2 regions of the Variovorax atrisoli genome follow, and region 2 is predicted to be linked to the other one. Evidence: riboswitches for the same ligand, from Rfam matches in the RefSeq annotation. Region 2 holds a riboswitch; the other holds the start of a gene.
What was found. Region 2 has a riboswitch for glycine ahead of FHY06_RS10800 (D-amino acid dehydrogenase). Riboswitches for the same ligand answer to the same signal wherever they lie in the genome.
Positions count from the first base shown of each region.

Region 1: it holds a riboswitch for glycine, as region 2 does, so the genes downstream of both, gcvT (glycine cleavage system aminomethyltransferase GcvT) here and FHY06_RS10800 (D-amino acid dehydrogenase) in region 2, are expected to answer to the same signal.

Region 1 covers NZ_JACIBG010000001.1:1,406,098-1,412,654, forward strand. Annotated here, with positions in the region: gene FHY06_RS06665 (AraC family transcriptional regulator) at 1-32, opposite strand, end outside; gene FHY06_RS06670 (MFS transporter) at 130-1,320, shown strand; gene FHY06_RS06675 (L,D-transpeptidase Cds6 family protein) at 1,402-1,896, shown strand; gene FHY06_RS06680 (hypothetical protein) at 1,999-2,547, shown strand; gene FHY06_RS06685 (YkvA family protein) at 2,581-2,991, shown strand; glycine riboswitch at 3,046-3,126, shown strand; glycine riboswitch at 3,147-3,256, shown strand; gene gcvT (glycine cleavage system aminomethyltransferase GcvT) at 3,302-4,474, shown strand; gene gcvH (glycine cleavage system protein GcvH) at 4,527-4,898, shown strand; gene gcvP (aminomethyl-transferring glycine dehydrogenase) at 5,067-6,557, shown strand, end outside.
Region 2 covers NZ_JACIBG010000002.1:850,850-857,406, reverse strand. Annotated here, with positions in the region: gene FHY06_RS10805 (RtcB family protein) at 1-1,122, shown strand, start outside; gene FHY06_RS10800 (D-amino acid dehydrogenase) at 1,142-2,449, opposite strand; glycine riboswitch at 2,541-2,646, opposite strand; glycine riboswitch at 2,650-2,748, opposite strand; gene rfbB (dTDP-glucose 4,6-dehydratase) at 2,865-3,935, shown strand; gene rfbD (dTDP-4-dehydrorhamnose reductase) at 3,932-4,822, shown strand; gene rfbA (glucose-1-phosphate thymidylyltransferase RfbA) at 4,843-5,739, shown strand; gene rfbC (dTDP-4-dehydrorhamnose 3,5-epimerase) at 5,736-6,284, shown strand; gene FHY06_RS10775 (UDP-glucuronic acid decarboxylase family protein) at 6,433-6,557, shown strand, end outside.

The DNA of each region.
Region 1 (6,557 bases), on a different contig from region 2:
TGCTCGGGGCGGAGGTCGATCGCTTTGTCCATTTCTCGACGATGCTTGCCAATTCGTAGCAGGAATATCTTCTCACGGCTTCCTACGATGCTTTTTTCACTCCTACCGCAAACGAAAGAAGCATCCGTCATGAACAAGCGCCGACTCGGGCTGCTCACCGGCACCCATGCCGTCAACGACCTCTACCAGGGCCTCGTGCCCGCCCTGCTGCCGTTCATGGTGCTGGAGCGCGGCTACAGCTACACCGCGGTCAGCGGGCTGATGCTGGCGGCCACGGGCCTGTCGAGCGTGGTGCAGCCGCTGTTCGGCCTGTACGCCGACCGCCACCCGCGCAGCTGGCTGGTGCCCACGGGCTTCCTGGTGGCCGCGCTGGGCGTGGTGCTGGCTGGGCTGAGCCAGAGCTACCTGCTGACCTGGATCGCGATGGCGCTGTGCGGCCTGGGCATCGCGGCCTACCACCCGCCGGCCACGGTGGCTGCACGCGCGGCCGGCGGCGGCTCGCAGAAGGCGATGAGCGTGTTCTCCGTGGGCGGCACCATCGGCGCCTCGTTCGCGCCGGTGCTGGCGGCCACGGCCGTGGGCGGCGGCAGCCTGTCGCGCAGCTACCTGCTGGGCGTGCCCGCGCTGGCGATGGGCCTGGTGTGGTTCGTCGTGAACACGCGGCGCGGAGCGGCCTCGGGCAGCGCCGCCGCCGCGGCGCGCAAGGCCGGCGACCATCTGATGAGGCCGCACAACGACTGGCGCGCCTTCGGGCTGCTGGTGGCGACCATCGTGGGCTGGTCGATCCCATACGTCACGGTGATGTCGATGCTGTCGCTGCGCATCACGCGCGACCTGCACGGCTCGGCCTTCCAGGGCGCGGCGGCGCTCACCGCGTTCACTGCGGCGGGCGCGGTCGGCACGCTGCTCGGTGGGTGGCTCGGCGACCGCATCGGGCGCATGGGCACGATCCGCGCGGGCTACCTCTTCGCGCTGCCCTCGCTCGCGGGCATCGTGCTCGCACCGAGCGCCGGCTGGGCGCTGGCCTGCACCGGGCTCTTCGGCCTGTGCATGTTCCTGCCCTTCGCGGCGCAGGTGACGCTCGCGCAGGACTACCTTCCGCGCAACCCGGCCACCGCCAGCGGCATCGCGCTGGGGCTGGCGCTGTCGGTGGGCGGGCTGGTCTCGCCGCTCTTCGGCATGCTGTCGGACGCGCGCGGCCTCGGCGTGACGCTGACCGCCGTGCTCTGCCTGCTGTGCGTGGCGGCGGTGCTCGCGCTGCGGCTGCGCAATCGCACCATGCAGACGATGCCTGTCGACGCCGAGGGAGCCGCCGCCTGAAAGCGGCCCGGCGCATGTTCGCTGCCAGAATCGGGCGCAGGGCCGAAGGGCCGGCGAAACGACGAGGAGGGACACTGCGCCATGAATCGATTCCTGAGCTGCGTATTGGGGAGCACGCTGCTGGCTCCGGCTGCCTTCGGCGCCGGGCCGACGACGGCGGTAGCGCCAGGAGCGCCGGTAGCGCCAATAGCGCCGACGACGCCGGCAGCCGCCGCCGCGCCGGCCGATCCCGCAGCAGGCATCCGTGAAGTCGAGTCTGCAGTGCGCGCCTGGGCCGCGGCATGGTCCGCACGCGACGTGACTCGCTACCTTGCCGCCTACGCGCCCGACTTCACCCCGCCGCGCGGCCAGGACCGCAAGGCATGGGAGGCCGACCGCCGCGCCCGCATCGAGGAGAAGGCCGCCATCAGCGTGGAGATCGACAGCCTCGTCATCAGCCTCAAGGGACAGGCGGCCACCGCCAGCTTCCAGCAGACCTACAGCGCCGACAAGCTGCGCGAGAAGAGCCGCAAGACGCTGGAGCTTCAGCGCGTCGGGGGCCGCTGGCTCATCCGCAAGGAGGGCGCGGGCGGATGATGCAGGCGCCCGGACCAATGGCCCTGTAAGCCAAACGGTTCACGAAGGTGTCACCGCTTGCAACCATGCTGCAGCCTTCGTTTCCCCAAGGCTGTGGCTGCCATGTTTCCCACCAAGACCGACAAGGCGCGCAACGAACTCCAGGGCGGACAGCGCACGCTCACCCAGCGCGAACGCGCCCTGCTGCTGATGGCCGACGGCCGGCGCTCCCTGACCGACTTCAGTCCCCTCTTCCCCAATCGCGATGAAGCCGAGCGGACGATCCAGGCGCTGATCGACAAGGGCTACCTGCAGGGCCCCAAGGCTGCAGCCGCACCGGCCGAGCCTCCCGCACAGCCCGCGCCCTCGCCCATCCCGGCCGTCGAGCCGATCCAGGTCGCCACCGCCGCCGACACCTTCGACGGCAAGCGCTCGCTGGCGACCACGCGCATGTTCCTGTTCGACATCTGCGAGCGCATGTTCGTGCGCCGCGACCCTAAGTTCGCACTGCAGATGCGCGACGCCCTGCGCGAGGCGCGCGACCGCGAGGCGATGCTGACCATAGCCGCGCTGATGCTCACCGAGATCGAGAAGACCGCCGGCGTGGAGCGCGCCGAATCGCTGCGCGAGCGCATCGACCGGCTGCTGCCGCCGGCCGAAGTGATTCACTGAAGACCCCGGCCGGGCCTGTGACACCATCGCCGGGTGAATCTTTCCTCGCGTCCCACACCCGCGCTGTCCGAGCGCCTTCTCAACTGGGCCAGGCGCCTCAAGCGCGACGGCGTCACGCTCTGGTTCGCCTGCCGGCACGCCGCCACGCCCTGGTATGCCAAGGCGCTGGGCGTGTTCGTGGTGGCCTATGCCCTGAGCCCGATCGACCTGATCCCCGACTTCGTGCCGGTGCTGGGCTACGTCGACGACGTGCTGCTGCTGCCGGGGCTGATCTGGCTCACGATCAGGCTGATTCCGGCGTCCGTCCTCGCCGAATGCCGTTTGCAGGCCGATGCCTGGATCCAGCGTGCCGGCGCCAGGCCGACCAGCCGCTGGGGCGCCGCGCTGGTCGTGGCGGTGTGGATCGCGGTCGCCGCCGGGGCCTGGTACCTGTGGGCGCGCTGATCGCAAAAAGCCCGGATCGCCGGCCGTGCCGCGCGATCCACTACACTCCCCGGGGTCAGGAGAGAGCCCCGCATGCCGGGGCCGCCGAAGGCGCAGGGGGAAGTTTCCCCCGAACGCTCAGGCAAAAGGACTGACGAGGCGCCGGTGAAAACCGGTGTTTCCTTGCTGGAGAGAGGCCGCCGCCAAACACAGGCAGCGGCCCACCGAAGGAGCAAACCCCGATCGTGGGGCGAATCTCTCAGGTAAAGCGGACAGCAGGGGTGGCCCATGGCTTGCGTCATGGATTTCGACTGCCCCTTTGGAGTGCCCCGTGGCCGCTTCCCCCGCATCCGCTACCGAACTTCTCAAGACGCCGCTGTACGACCTCCACCTGGAGCTGGGCGCACGCATGGTGCCCTTCGCCGGCTATTCGATGCCGGTCCAGTACCCCGCCGGCCTGATGGCCGAGCACAAGCACACGCGCGACGCGGCCGGTCTGTTCGACATCTCACACATGGGCCAGCTGCGCCTGGTCGGCGCCGACGCCGCGGCCGCGTTCGAGACCCTGATGCCCGTCGACGCGATCGACCTGCCCGCCGGCAAGCAGCGCTACGGCCTGCTGCTGAACGACGAGGGCGGCATCCTCGACGACCTGATGTTCTTCAACGAGGGCAACGGCTCGATCTTCGTGATCGTCAACGGCGCCTGCAAGGTGGCCGACATCGCCCACATCCAGCAGAAGATCGGCTCGCGCTGCGAGGTGCGCCCCCTGCCCGACCATGCCCTGCTCGCGCTGCAGGGCCCGCAGGCCGCGGCCACGCTGGCGCGGTTGTCGCCCGGCGTCGAGCGCTTCGTGTTCATGACGGGCGGCGCTGTGCAGATCGGCGGCATTGCGGCCTTCGTCACCCGCAGCGGCTACACCGGCGAAGACGGCTTCGAGATCTCGGTGGCCGCATCCGACGCCGAACGCCTCGCCCGCCTGCTGCTGGCCCAGCCCGAGGTCAAGCCCATCGGCCTGGGCGCGCGCAATTCGCTGCGGCTCGAAGCGGGCCTGTGCCTCTACGGCAACGACATCGACACCACCACCACGCCCGTCGAGGCCTCGCTCAACTGGGCGATGCAGAAGGTGCGCCGGGCGGGCGGTGCGCGCGAAGGCGGTTTTCCGGGCGCGGCCAGGGTGCTTGCGCAGCTCGCCACGGCCACTGCCGGCGCGGCCGGCCGCACCGGCCACGACACGCTGAAGCGCAAGCGCGTGGGCCTCGTGGCGCTGGAGCGCATTCCGGTGCGCGACGGCACGGTGCTGCAGTCTTTCGAAGGCCAGGACATCGGCCTCGTCACCAGCGGCCTGCTCGGCCCCACGGCCGACCGCTGCATCGCCATGGGCTACGTGGCCACCGCGTTCGCCGAACCCGGCACGCGCGTGCAGGCCATCGTGCGCGGCAAGCCGGTGCCGATGGAAGTGTCGACCATGCCCTTCGTGCCCACCCGCTACTACCGCGGCTGAACGGCTAGGCTCTGCACCCCGAAACATTTTTTCCACGAGGAGTTTTTCCACCATGAGCATCAAGTACACCAAGGACCACGAATGGGTGTCGGCCGAAGGCGACGCGGCCACCGTCGGCATCACCGTGCATGCGCAGGACGCGCTGGGCGACGTGGTGTTCGTCGACCTACCCGAGATCGGCAAGACCTTCGCCCAGGGCGAAGTCGCCGGTGTCGTCGAATCGGTGAAGGCCGCCGCCGACGTGTTCATGCCCGTCTCGGGCGAGATCACCGAAGTGAACGAAGCGCTGCGCGCCGACCCCTCTCTCGCCAACAGCGACCCGCTGGCCGCCGGCTGGTTCTTCAAGGTCAAGCTGAGCGACCCCTCGCAGCTCGACGCGCTTCTGGACGCGGCCTCGTACGACAAGTTCGCTGCCGAGTCCTGATCCCAGAAATCGGACAGCCGGACGCAGAAGGAATACAAGAACCAGGCAGAAGTCGCAGAAGAAACCGAATCAACTCCTGGTTCTCCTTCCGCGACCTCTGCAAAACCTTCGCGACTTCCGCGTTCTGACCCCGCTCCCCCGCCCCAAGCTCTTATCACCAGCCCTGCCATGTCGAAGCCCGCTGCCCTCCCCACCCTGCAAGAACTCGAGAACGCCGAAGAATTCATTGCCCGCCACATCGGCATCGATGCGGCGGACGAGGCACGCATGCTGCCGGCGATCGGGTCGGAAACGCGCGCGGAGCTGATCGACGGCATTGTGCCCGCCGCCATCCGCCGTGCCAGGCCGATGCGCCTGCCCGCGCCGGTGACCGAAGCCGACGCGCTGGCCGAGCTGAAGGCGATGGCGTCGAAGAACAAGGTGCTGCGCAACTTCATCGGCCAGGGCTACTACGGCAACCACACGCCGGGCGTGATCCTGCGCAACATCCTCGAGAACCCCGCCTGGTACACCGCCTACACGCCCTACCAGGCCGAGATCTCGCAGGGCCGCATGGAAGCCCTGCTCAACTTCCAGACGATGGTGTGCGACCTCACGGGCATGGCCATCGCCAACGCCTCGATGCTCGACGAGGCCACCGCCGCCGCCGAGGCCATGACGCTCGCCAAGCGCAGCGTGAAAAGCAAGAGCAACGTGTTCCTGGTCTCGGGCGACTGCCATCCGCAGACCATCGAGGTCATCAAGACCCGTGCCGCGCCGCTGGGCATCGAGGTCAAGGTGAGCACCGTGTCGGAAACGCTGCCGCACCTGATGGTGAGCGGTGCCTTCTTCGGCGTGCTCGCGCAGTACCCTGCCACTACCGGCCACGTGCACGACCTGCGTCCGCTCGCGGGCCATGCGCACCAGTGCGACGCGGCCTTCATCGTCGCGGCCGACCTGCTGGCGCTGACGCTGCTCGCGCCTCCGGGCGAATGGGGTGCCGACATCGTCTGCGGCACCACGCAACGCTTCGGCATGCCGCTGTGCAACGGCGGCCCGCACGCCGCCTACCTGGCCTGCCGCGACGAGTTCAAGCGCTCGCTGCCGGGCCGCCTGGTGGGCGTGAGCGTCGACACGCACGGCCAGCCGGCCTACCGCCTCGCGCTGCAGACGCGCGAGCAGCACATCCGCCGCGAGAAGGCCACCTCCAACATCTGTACCGCGCAGGTGCTGCCGGCCGTGGTGGCCAGCATGTACGCCGTGTACCACGGGCCCGACGGCCTCACACGCATCGCGCAGCGCGTGGCTGCGCTCACCGCCGTGCTGGCCAAGGGCCTCGCGCAGATGGGCCGCGAGCCGGTGAATGCCACCGCGTTCGACTCGCTGACCATCCGCACCGGCGAAGACACGCAGGCGATCATCGAGCGCGCGCAGGCAGCAGGCGTCAACCTGCGCCAACGCCTGCAGCAGCACCTGGGCATCTCGCTGGACGAGACCAGCACGCGCGCCGACGTCGAAATGCTGTGGGCCCTGTTCGCGCCCGCCGGCACGCAGGCGCCGCGCTTCGACGAACTCGCCGGCAACACCACGCCGCTGATCCCCGAAGACCTGCGCCGCACCAGCGCATTCCTCACGCACCCGGTGTTCAACACCCACAAGAGCGAGACGGCGATGCTGCGC
Region 2 (6,557 bases):
TTCGTCATTCCCGCAGCAGTGGGTACCGACATCAACTGTGGCATGCGCCTGCTGACCACCGGGCTCACGCTCGACCAGGTGGCTCCGCACAGGACGCGGCTGGTCGAGAGGCTCACGCGCAGCCTGCTCGACAACGGTCGCGACGTGCCGGTGCACACGACGGCGTTCAGGGCGCTGTTCGACGTGGGCCCCGCGGCCTTCCTGGAGGCGGTGCGCAGCGGCGGGCTATGGTCTTCGTGCGAACGCGACCGGATGCAGGCCGAGCTCGATGCCTGCATCGGCCTCGCGAGCTTCGGCGGCAGTGCCCGGCATGCACCCGAGGCCTACATCGGCGGCCGCCACGAGCTGTTCCGTGACCCCTGCCTCGGCACACCGGGAAGCGGCAACCATTTCGTGGAGCTGCAGGTGGTCGACCATGTCCTGGACCGCCATGAGGCCTACCGTGCGGGCCTGAAGACGGGAGATGTGGTCGTGATGATCCACAGCGGCTCGCGCGACATCGGATTTCATGTGGGTGGGCGATGGATGGATCGCGCCCGCGCCGAGTGGCCCGGCGGCCTGCGCCATCCGAAGAGCGGTCTCTACGGTCTGGCGGGGCCGCTGGCCGACGAATACCTGGAGGCCATGGGCGTGGCGGCACGCTATGCATGGGCCAACCGTGTCGTGCTGGCCGAACTGGTGCGGAAGGATTTCGCTGAACTGCTCGGTGCCTCGTCGTCGAAGCTGGTGGTGGACGTGCCGCACAACGTCGTGCTGCGGGAACGCGGCATGAACATCCACCGCAAGGGAGCGACGCCGGCGAATGCAGGCGACCTGGCGCTTATTCCGGGCTCGATGGGCGACTACTCGTATCTGGCTTCCGGGCTCGGGCATGAGGACTGGCTCTGGTCGTGCAGCCATGGCGCCGGTCGGCGGATGCGTCGGCAGCAGGTGCGCGCGATGCGGCCCGCGACTGCCGACCAACAGGCCAGCTGGCAATGCGTGACCTTGCGCGAGGAGCGCCGGATCGAAGAGGCGCCGCAGGCCTACAAGCCTATCGGCGAGGTGATCGACGCGCAGGAACGCGCCGGGCTGATCCGCTGCGCGGTGCGGCTCAGGCCCTGGATCACCTTCAAGGCGTGATCCATGGCCTGCCGGCTCGTCAGCCCAGAGCGGGCTGAGGAACGCGGGGACTGGGCGCCGGCATCCCCGTGAACGCGAAATCCACCTCCGGCGCCAGCCCGCTCACGATCCGCGCGATCGACTTGCCCGAGCCGCAGGCGTGCGTCCACCCCAGGGTGCCGTGGCCGGTGTTGAGGAACAGGTTCGGCAGCTTCGTCTTGCCGATCAGCGGGACGTTGCTCGGCGTGGCCGGGCGCAGGCCCGTCCAGAACTGGGCCTGGGTGGTGTCGCCGGCGCCGGGGAAGAGCTCCTCGACGCGGCGCACGATGGCTTCGCAGCGCACGCGGTTCAGGTCGCGGTCGTAGCCGTTGAGCTCGGCCGTGCCGGCGATGCGCAGGCGGTCGCCCGATGCGGAGGTGTAGCGCGAGAACACGAGCTTGAATTCGTCATCGGTCAGCGAGACCTGGTGGGCCTTGAAGGCGTCCTTGACAGGCAGGGTCACCGAATAGCCCTTGGCCGGGTAGATCGGCAGCCGGATGCCCAGCGGCGCTGTGTACAGCGGGCTCAGCGAGCCCATCGCCAGGACGAAGGCGTCGCCGCGGATTCGCTGGAAGCGGCCTTCGCTGTCGGTGGCCTCGACGTGGTCGATGCTGCCGCCGGCCTCGCGCAACGCTGTCACGGTGTGGCTCATCAGGAACCTCACGCCCGCGGCGGCGGCCAGCGCGACGAGTTCGCGCGCGAAGCGGTTGGCGTCGCCGGACTCGTCCTCGGCCGTGTAGGTGGCGCCGGCCAGCTTGGGGCGGATGTGGGCGAGGGCGGGCTCGATCTTCAGGGCCTCGTCGGCCGAGATGACCCGGCGCTCGCATCCCAGGGCACGCATCTGCTCGGCGGGCTCGAGGGCGCCGTCGAACTCCTTCTGCGTCGTGTAGAAGTGGAGGATGCCTTGGGTGCGCTGGTCGTAGTTGAGGCCGGTGTCGCGGCGCAACTGTTGCAACATCGAGCGGCTGTATGTGCCGAGACGAACGATCTGCTCGATGTTGTGGCGGGTGCGCGCCGGCGTGCATTCGCGCAGGAACTGCAGGCCCCAGAGCCACTGGCGCATGTCGGCACGCATGCGGAAGAGCAGCGGGGCGTCTTCCTTGCCCAGCCATTGCAGCACCTTGAGCGGCGCGCTGGGGTTGGCCCAGGGCTCGGCATGGCTGACGGAGATCTGCCCGCCATTGGCGAAGCTGGTTTCGGCGGCCGGGGTGGCCTGCCGATCGATCACGGTCACTTCGTGGCCGAGTTGCTGGAGGTAGTAAGCCGAAGTCACGCCGAGCAGGCCGGCGCCGAGGACGATCACGCGCATTTCAAGTACCTTTGAGGTGCTGCGCTTGAACGGCGGGCATTGATTGCTATCGAATGAATAGCAAGGCAACCAGGCGACCGCAGTCCAAGTTGCCGCTCCCCCTGTCCTCGGTACCTGAGAGATTCACCCGCTGCGCCCGCAGAGGGTTTGCTCCTTCGGTGCGCCACATGGCGTGGCGGCTCTCCAGACGGCGTTTCAGTTGGTGCAGTACAGGCCCTTGCGAGGCCGACCTGAGCGTTTATGGGAGTTTGCGCCTTCGGTAGGGCCACCGGGGTGGCCCGCTCTCCTGCAGTGGGGCGATTGTAGGCGGAGCCTGCACGGGCGCCAACCTCTGAATTCTCGCCCTTGGGCGAATGGGATAATCGCCCGTTGATTTGCCGCAGGGCGATCGTTCCACATCACTGCAGGGGACTTCATGATCCTGGTTACCGGCGGCGCTGGCTTCATTGGCGCCAATTTCGTACTCGACTGGATCGCGAACAGCGACGAGCCCGTCGTCAATCTCGACAAGCTGACCTACGCTGGCAACCTCGAGACCCTCGCATCGCTCAAGGGCAATCCCAGGCACATCTTCGTGCAGGGCGACATCGGCGACAGCGCCCTGGTCGACCGCCTGCTGGCAGAGCACAAGCCCCGCGCCGTGGTGAACTTCGCCGCCGAGTCGCACGTCGACCGCTCGATCCACGGCCCCGAGGACTTCGTGCAGACCAACGTGCTCGGCACCTTCCGACTGCTCGAATCGGTGCGTAGCTTCTGGAGCGCGCTGCCGGCCGACCAGAAATCGGCCTTCCGCTTCCTGCACGTCTCGACCGACGAGGTGTACGGGTCGCTCTCCAAGACCGACCCGGCCTTCACCGAAGAGAACAAGTACGAGCCCAACAGCCCCTACTCGGCTAGCAAGGCCGCCAGCGACCACCTCGTGCGCGCCTGGCACCACACCTACGGCCTGCCGGTGCTGACCACCAACTGCTCGAACAACTACGGCCCGTTCCACTTTCCCGAGAAGCTGATCCCGCTGATGATCGTCAACGCGCTGGCCGGCAAGAACCTGCCCGTGTATGGCGACGGCATGCAGGTGCGCGACTGGCTCTACGTGAAGGACCACTGCAGCGCCATCCGCCGCGTGCTCGAGGCCGGCAAGCTCGGCGAGACCTACAACGTGGGCGGCTGGAACGAGAAGCCGAACATCGAGATCGTCAACACCGTGTGCGCCCTGCTCGACGAACTGCGCCCCCGCGCCGACGGCAAGCCGTACAAGGAACAGATCACCTACGTCACCGACCGCCCCGGCCACGACCGCCGCTACGCCATCGACGCGCGCAAGCTCGAGCGCGAACTCGGCTGGAAGCCCGCCGAAACCTTCGACACCGGCATCCGCAAGACCGTCGAGTGGTACCTCGCGAACAGCGAATGGGTGCGCAACGTGCAAAGCGGCGCGTACCGCGAGTGGGTCGAGAAGCAGTACGACGCGAAGGCCGCGGCATGAAGCTGCTGCTGCTGGGCAAGGGCGGACAGGTCGGCTGGGAACTGCAGCGCAGCCTGGCGCCGCTGGGTGAACTGGTCGCGCTCGACTTCGACAGCACCGATTTCCACGCGGACTTCAGCCGGCCCGAGGAACTCGCCGACACGGTGCTCAAGGTGCGCCCCGACGTGATCGTCAATGCAGCGGCGCACACCGCCGTCGACAAGGCCGAGAGCGAACCCGAGTTCGCGCGCAAGCTCAACGCCACGTCGCCCGGCGTCGTGGCCGAAGCGGCGCAGAAGATCGGCGCGCTGATGGTCCATTATTCGACCGACTACGTCTTCGACGGCAGCGGCACCACGCCGTGGAAGGAAGGCGATGCGACCGGCCCGCTCAGCGTCTACGGCAGCACCAAGCTCGAGGGCGAGCAACTGGTGGCCCGGCACTGCGCCAGGCACCTGATCTTCCGCACCAGCTGGGTGTATGCCGCGCGCGGCGGCAACTTCGCCAAGACCATGCTGCGGCTGGCCAAGGAGCGCGACAAGCTGACCGTCATCGACGACCAGTTCGGTGCCCCCACAGGCGCGGAACTGCTTGCCGACGTGACGGCGCACGCCATCAGGGCGACGCTGCAGGATCCCTCCAAGGTCGGCCTCTATCACGCGATCGCCGGCGGCGAGACGACGTGGTACGGCTACGCGCGCTTCGTGCTCGAAATGGCGCAGCAGGCAGGCGTCGAACTCAAGGCCGGGCCCGACGCCGTCGAGGCCGTGCCGACCAGCGCCTTCCCGACCCCGGCGAAGCGCCCGCACAACTCGCGCCTCGACACCAGCAAGCTGCAGACCACCTTCGGCCTGCGCCTGCCGCCATGGCAGGAAGGCGTTGCGCGCATGCTGCGCGAGATCCTTTGAATCCCACGAGAAGAAAGAGCATGACCAAGACGACGCAACGCAAGGGCATCATCCTGGCCGGCGGTTCGGGCACGCGCCTGCATCCCGCGACCCTGGCGATCAGCAAGCAGCTGCTGCCGGTGTACGACAAACCGATGATCTACTACCCACTCAGCACGCTCATGCTGGGTGGCATGCGCGACATCCTGATCATCAGCACGCCGCAGGACACGCCTCGCTTCCAGCAGTTGCTTGGGGACGGCAGCCAGTGGGGCATCAACCTGCAGTATGCGGTGCAGCCCAGTCCGGATGGTCTCGCGCAGGCCTTCATCATCGGCGACAAGTTCGTCGGCAATTCGCCGAGCGCGCTGGTGCTGGGCGACAACATCTATTACGGGCACGACTTCGTGAACCTGCTGGCCGATGCGGACGCGAAGACTTCCGGGGCCACCGTGTTCGCATATCACGTGCACGACCCCGAGCGCTATGGTGTGGTCGCGTTCGACGGCAAGGGCAAGGCCAGCAGCATCGAAGAGAAGCCGCTCAAGCCAAAGAGCAGCTATGCGGTGACCGGCCTCTACTTCTATGACAACCAAGTGGTGGACATCGCGAAGGCGGTGGAGCCGAGCGCGCGTGGCGAGTTGGAGATCACCGCGGTGAATCAGGCGTATCTGGATCTCGATCAGCTGAACGTGCAGATCATGCAACGCGGCTATGCGTGGCTGGACACGGGCACGCACGACAGCCTGCTGGAAGCCGGGCAGTTCATCGCGACACTGGAGCATCGGCAGGGATTGAAGATTGCGTGCCCGGAAGAAATTGCTTGGCGCAATGGGTTCATCGACAACGCTCAGCTCGAGAGGCTCGCCGCGCCGCTGGAGAAGAGTGGCTACGGCAAATACCTGAAGCGTTTGCTGAGCGACGAGGTGCGGTCATGAAGGCAACGCCGACTGCAATTCCTGAAGTGCTCGTGATCGAGCCCAGGGTGTTCGGTGATGCGCGCGGTTTCTTTTTTGAAAGCTTCAACCAGAACGCGTTCGACGAGGCTGTTGGCCAGCACGTCGAATTTGTGCAGGACAACCATTCGCGCTCGACCAAGGGCGTTCTGCGCGGACTCCATTATCAGATCGAGCAGGCTCAGGGCAAGCTCGTGCGCGTGGTCAGCGGCGCTGTCTTCGACGTTGCTGTGGACATCCGCCGATCGTCTAAGACATTCGGTCAATGGGTCGGTGTCGAACTGACTGGTGCCAATCACAAGCAGTTATGGGTGCCTGCAGGTTTCGCACATGGTTTTCTGGTGCTGAGCGAAACTGCCGACTTCCTCTACAAGACCACAGACTACTATGCACAGGCACACGAACGTTGCATCCGTTGGGATGACGCGTCTATCGGCATCGCTTGGCCGGAGATCGGTGCCGTGCCGACGCTCTCGCCAAAAGATGAGATAGGGGCGGAACTCGTCGAGGCGCAAGTGTATTCGTGAAGCCGTTTCCGCCAAATTTCGAAGCTTGTCCGAGTGCTGGCGCTGTGAATGACGCTGCGGGTGTCGTAACGCGCAGACTAAAATTTCGCCTTTAAGTTTTCAATTTCAGATCGGGGGCCTCGTGCGCATTTCAAACAGAAAAAGAGTAATGGTGACCGGAGGCGCCGGCTTTTTAGGGTCCCATCTCTGCGAGCGGTTGCTCAATGACGGGTGCGATGTGCTGTGCGTGGAGAACTTCTACAGCGGTACCCGGGACAACGTCGTCCATCTCAT